DNA from 2 places in the Flavobacterium pygoscelis genome. Region 1 is predicted to be linked to the other one. Evidence: riboswitches for the same ligand, from Rfam matches in the RefSeq annotation. Region 1 holds a riboswitch; the other holds the start of a gene.
What was found. A riboswitch is a leader RNA that binds a small molecule or an ion and turns the genes downstream of it on or off. The one in region 1 is predicted to bind S-adenosylmethionine.

Region 1 (3,213 bases):
TTGCAGGATCAGCTCTATTTTAACTACAAGCTTTAAAAAAATTTGTAGGATAAGCTCTGTTTTATACCTACAAGGTTTAAAAAACCTTGCAGGATCAGCTCAATACTTTTTGAGTTTTAAACAAAAGAGAAATCTTCATTATGTGATTGCTTCGTTTCTGGCAATGACATTTTACATCACCGCCGTCGAAACTCTTGGCTTATAATTCTTTGCAATATCTGCGATTAACTTGATGTGGGCTGGGGTTGTTCCGCAACAACCACCTATGATGTTTACTAAATTATCGTCTAAATAGGTTTTGATTTGCGCTTGCATTTCCTCTGGCGTTTCATCGTATTCTCCAAAAGCATTTGGCAATCCTGCATTAGGATGTGCCGAAACATTAAATGAAGTATTGTGTGAAAGGGTTTTTAAATAAGGCTTTAACAAATCGGCACCAAGGGCACAATTAAAACCTACACTTAACAATGGAATGTGTGAAACTGAAACTAAGAAAGCTTCGACCGTTTGCCCAGAAAGTGTTCTTCCGGAAGCATCGGTAATGGTTCCAGAAACCATGATAGGAATATCAATATTGCGTTCGTCTTTCACTTCTTCGATAGCGAAAAGCGCCGCTTTAGCATTTAAAGTATCAAAAATAGTTTCGACTAATAATAAATCGCAACCGCCATCCATCAAAGCTTCTACTTGTTGTTTGTATGCCACGCGCAAATCATCAAAAGTTACGGCTCTATATCCAGGATCATTTACATCTGGTGACATGCTTGCTGTTCTGTTGGTTGGCCCTATAGAACCGGCTACAAAACGCGGTTTTTCTGGATTTTTTGCCGTGAATTCGTCAGCTACTTCTCGAGCAATTTTTGCAGATTGAAAATTCATTTCGTAAACCAAATCTTCGAGATGGTAATCGGCCATTCCGATTGTGGTACTCGAGAAGGTATTGGTTTCAATAATATCGGCTCCTGCTTCAAAGTATTTAGCATGAACTTCTCTAATCGCTTTGGGTTGGGTTAGCGACAGTAAATCATTATTTCCTTTTAGTGAATGTGGAAAATCTTTGAAACGCACTCCACGAAAATCTTCTTCGGAGAAATTATAACGTTGCAACATGGTTCCCATGGCTCCATCTAAAATAAGAATTCTCTCTTTTATTGCCGTTTGAATGTTTGACATAATAGTTTCAGTTCTTGAAAATCTTTTTTTAGGAGATTTTTACTTTTGATTAATATTTACAAAAGTTCACTATAATGGCTTTTTAGCCCTGATGGAAGCGGTATCCTTTTATTCTGGGGTTCAGAATAAAAGATATAGCGTACAGCAGGAAGAATATTGGCAAAAAAAGCACCAATAATCCGCTCAAAAAGGATATTAAAATGTTGTCAAGAAAAGGTTGGGGAAATACTAAGTGTGTATTCGTGTGTTATCTATCCACATATTTTGTGGTAGAATGTAGCACCTTCTTTATAAAATAAAGGGTTGCTAAGGTTTCATTGGGTCTTTCCCTCCGCCTTTCGTGATAACTTTCAATAAATATAGGAACACTGCAAAGTAAAGACATAGCGTTACTACTTGCAAGTAATAACGCTATATTTTTTAACTATTTTTTGGTAAATTGTTAAACTATTGCTTTTACCACAGCTTTTGGCGCTTCCTTACGAGTACCATCAAATCCGTCAACACCGCTAACGGTAGTGTATTTTAGCACATATTTCTTACCTGGATTAATGATTTGGTAAGCAGCTTGACACATTAAAGTAGCTTCATGAAAACCACAAAGGATTAATTTGAGTTTTCCTGGATAGGTATTTACGTCACCAATGGCAAAAATACCAGGAATATTGGTTTGATAATCTAACGCATTATTTACTTTAATCGCATTTTTTTCTATTTCTAATCCCCAATCTCCAATAGGACCTAATTTGGGCGTAAGACCAAAAAGAGGAATAAAATAATCTGTTTCGATGGTTCTTGTCGCACCATTTTCTTCGAGCACAATTGATTCTATGCGCTCTGCGCCATTGATACCAATAACCTCAGCTGGAGTAATTAATCTAATTTTTCCTGCTGTTTTTAACTCCTGTACTTTATCAACAGAATCTAATGCTCCTCTAAATTCATTTCTTCTGTGCACTAAAGTTACCTCTGAAGCTATATTAGATAAGAAAATACTCCAGTCTAATGCAGAATCTCCACCACCAGCAATTACAACTTTCTTGTCTCTGAATTTTTCTGGATTTTTGATAAAATACTTGATTCCTTTGTCTTCATAAAAATCAATTCCATCAATAAGAGGTTTTCTTGGCTCAAAACTTCCTAATCCGCCTGCAATTGCAATAACAGGAGCATGAAATTGTGTTCCTTTATTAGAGGTAACTATAAAAGTTCCGTCCTCTTGCTTATCTATTGTTTCTGCTCGTTCTCCTAGCGTAAATCCTGGTTCAAATTGCTTGATTTGTTCCATTAAATTATCAACTAAATCTCCCGCTAAAACTTCTGGAAATCCTGGGATATCGTATATTGGTTTTTTAGGGTACAACTCTGAAAGTTGCCCTCCTGCTTGTGGTAAAGCATCTAATATATGGCATTTTAATTTTAACAAACCGGCTTCAAAAACAGCAAATAAACCTGTTGGACCAGCTCCTATTATAAGAATATCAGTTTTAATCATTATGTTACTATTTATAGTCATTTTATGAGTTTACAAAGAAACGAATATTTGTTTCTCCTTTTTATGATTTTTATCATTCCTTTAAATTTAAAAGAACTTTTTATATATTTTTTAACGTTTCGGTAATCTTATTCATTTTTTCGACTTTTTCTTCAAAGTTTCCTTTCAAAGTTTTCCGATATTCATTTAAGTTCAATACCATTTTATTAATATCATCTGGAAGTACTTCTTCAAAAAACTCACGTAGTCTTTTGGCCGTAGTTGGGGATTTTCCGTTAGTTGATATAGCAATTTTCACATTCCCTTTTGTAACAATACCACCCAAATAATAATCGCATAAATCAGGCGTATCAGCTATATTACAAATCAAAAATCTTTTTCGAGACAAGTCGTAAATTTTTTTATTTATCTCTAAATCATCAGTACAGGCAATAACCAAATGTCTTTTTTTAAGCATTTTTTTTTTGAATTTCTTCATGGTTAATTTTACAGAATCGTATTGATGTACTAAATCGACTAGTTCTGGTAAAAATCGTGGAGCAACA
Region 2 (3,213 bases), on a different contig from region 1:
GACCCAGAAACAGAATGTATCGTAATGATTGGTGAAATCGGTGGACAATTAGAAGCGGATGCTGCTCATTGGATTAAAGCTGATGGAAACCGTAAACCAGTTGTAGGTTTCATCGCAGGAGTAACTGCTCCAGCAGGACGTACAATGGGACATGCAGGTGCAATTGTTGGTGGATCTGATGATACGGCTGAAGCTAAAAAACAAATTATGAGAGAATGTGGTATTCACGTAGTAGATTCTCCAGCTGAAATTGGTAAAAAAGTAAAAGAAGTTTTAGGATAATCTTTTATATTTATAAAAAAAATTAAAAGCCTCACATTTTGTGGGGCTTTTTTATTATTGAATGGAATTAAAGAATACCTTTGCACTTTATTAAAAATAGTGTTTAATAGATTTATTTTTGATAAATAAAAAATGTAAACGAATGGTCTAGATAACTTTTCAGATTTTTGTGAGTTTTATCTAGGAAGACCATTTCAAATAAAAATATAATATATGTACAAGGAGTTAGAAAAATTCAAAGTTACCAATCAGTTTTCATTTACAGCAGAAGATAGTTTAGCAGAAGTTTGCAATGCATCTGAAGGATCTGGTGTGTTTTTAGTTTATGCAGTTGGTGAAGTAAAAGAGTTAATTATGGTTGGTTCTACTGGAACTGTTCAAAATGACGGAACTTTGAAAATTAAAAATGGTGGTTTGAATGACAAAATAGTCGAAGGACACCAATTCGCTAAAACAGGAAGAAAATATTCTTGGCCAGCACAAATGAAGAAAGAAGATATTAGCACACTTGAAGTAGTTTGGTATGAGACTTTTAATAATGATTCTAAAGTAATTCCAACATTTGTAGAAGCACAAGTTTTACAAAATTTCTTAGATGAAAATGGAAGATTGCCAAAATGGAATGTAGCTTTTTAAGTTATTTCTATACTAATACAATTGAAAGACTTTACTTTGGTAAGGTCTTTTTTTTGTTTTAAATTCATAAATAGTATTTTTATTTGTTTATATAAAAAAATAAGTACTATTTTTGCCCCCGTTATCACGAATCTCTTAATAGAGATAGCAACCTGCAACAACGAGCAAGGTGCTAAAACGATAAGCCAAATCCTTTGGAAAAAATGTTGTTTTTTTATTCCTGTTTTGCTTTTTTGTTTTTCGTCATAACCCTTTAATTTAAAAAATGATTATGACTAAACAAGGTAAAAATAATGGTAATCCATTCGCATTAATTCCTTTATTTATTTTTATTGCTACTTTTTTAGGAGTTGGTATTTGGCTAGATGATTTTTATGCTTTCCCGTCTCCAATTGCTGTTTTAATTGGAATAGTTGCGGCTTTCCTACTTTTTAAATCTTCTACAGAAGATAAAGTGAATACGCTGATTGCTGGTTGTGGTGAAAGTAAAATAATGACGATGTGTCTTATATATTTACTTGCGGGTGCTTTTGCTGTAGTGAGTAAAGCTACTGGTGGAGTAGATGCTGTTGTAAATTTGGGAATAAACAATATTGATGTTGCTTATTTTCCTTTAGGTATTTTTTTGATTGCCGCATTTTTATCTACTGCGACTGGTACTTCTGTTGGGGCAATTGTTGCAATTGGTCCTATAGCAGTGAGTTTAGCGGATAAAAGTGGTGCTTCATTACCTTTGATTTCGGGTGCATTATTGGGTGGTTCTATGTTAGGAGACAATCTCTCTATGATTTCGGACACCACTATTGCGGCAACACAATCTTTAGGTTGTAAACTCAAAGACAAGTTTAAAATTAATTTATTTATTGCTTTTCCAGCTGCTATAATTACAATTGCAGTATTTTTCTATTTGGGTTTAAACTCAGAAATTGTTTCCGTTGCCATACCTAAAACTGATTTTAATTGGATTGCTATCATACCCTATATACTCGTTATTGTATTAGCAGTTTCTGGAATTAATGTGTTTTCTACGTTAATTATAGGAACATTGTTAGCGGGAATTATAGGTTATTTTGGTGGTAATTTTACGCTTATGGTTTTTACCCAAAAAATATATGAAGGTTTTACCAGTATGACAGAAATATTCTTACTTTCTATGCTTTCAGGTGGTTTAGCTGCGATGGTTGATAAAGCGGGCGGAATTGATTACGTTTTATATCAAGTTAAAAAGCGAATAAAGAGTAAGAAATCGGCGCAGACAGGAATTGGTGTTTTAGTTGGATTAACCAATTTAGCAATCGCTAATAACACCGTTTCTATTGTGATTACAGGAAGTATTGCAAAAGAAATTAATGATGAATACAATTTGAGTGCAAAGAAAACCGCGACTATACTTGATATTTTTTCTTGTGTTATTCAAGGAATATTACCTTATGGAGCTCAAGTACTTTTGATATTAAGCTTTGCAGATGGAAAGCTGAACTTTTTAGATTTGATTAGTAATGCTTGGTATCATTTGTTCTTATTTGTTTTTACATTAATCGCTATTTATGCTAATTTTTGGGATAAATGGGTGAATCGAATTATTAAAATTTAAAAGCTAGTATTTTTATTAATGTATATGGTTTTGTATTTTTTTTAAAAAAGTAAATATTCTATATTTGACAGATATAAGATAGCCCTGATAGAAGTGGAAATCCTTTTATTTTTTTGTTTAAAAAAATAAAAGATTGTAGCGGATAGCAGGAATAGCTTCAAATAAAAATTAAAATAAGTTTTGAATATGAAATTACTAGAAGGAAAAGTAGCTATAATTACAGGCGCAAGTCGTGGAATAGGTAAAGGAATTGCAGAAGTTTTTGCAAAACACGGAGCAAATATTGCTTTTACTTACAGTTCATCTGTAGAATCAGCTATGGCATTAGAAAATGAATTGAATGCACTTGGAATTAAAGCGAAAGGGTATCAATCTAACGCAGCTGATTTTAATGAAGCGCAAACGCTTGTTGATGCGGTTAATGCTGAGTTTGGAACAGTAGATATTTTGATTAACAACGCCGGAATTACCAAAGATAATTTGTTAATGCGTATGTCTGAACAAGATTTTGACCAAGTAATGGATGTAAACTTGAAATCAGTTTTCAACATGACAAAAGCAATTCAGAAAACTTTTCTTAAAAAACGTGCGGGATCTATCATTAATATGAGTTCTGTAGTTGGAGTAAAAGGAAATGCCGGACAAACAAATTATGCTGCTTCTAAGGCGGGAGTTATTGGTTTTTCTAAATCAGTAGCATT

Region 2: it holds a riboswitch for S-adenosylmethionine, as region 1 does, so the genes downstream of both, MW871_RS12095 (Na+/H+ antiporter NhaC family protein) here and MW871_RS13395 (homocysteine S-methyltransferase family protein) in region 1, are expected to answer to the same signal.

Annotation. Positions count from the first base shown of each region.
Region 1 covers NZ_JALNUB010000008.1:148,419-151,631, reverse strand. Annotated here, with positions in the region: gene MW871_RS13395 (homocysteine S-methyltransferase family protein) at 172-1,173, opposite strand; SAM riboswitch class I at 1,418-1,523, opposite strand; gene MW871_RS13390 (NAD(P)/FAD-dependent oxidoreductase) at 1,616-2,668, opposite strand; gene MW871_RS13385 (precorrin-2 dehydrogenase/sirohydrochlorin ferrochelatase family protein) at 2,769-3,213, opposite strand, start outside.
Region 2 covers NZ_JALNUB010000007.1:80,979-84,191, forward strand. Annotated here, with positions in the region: gene sucD (succinate--CoA ligase subunit alpha) at 1-282, shown strand, start outside; gene MW871_RS12090 (hypothetical protein) at 496-918, shown strand; SAM-I-IV-variant riboswitch at 1,035-1,132, shown strand; gene MW871_RS12095 (Na+/H+ antiporter NhaC family protein) at 1,190-2,512, shown strand; gene fabG (3-oxoacyl-[acyl-carrier-protein] reductase) at 2,699-3,213, shown strand, end outside.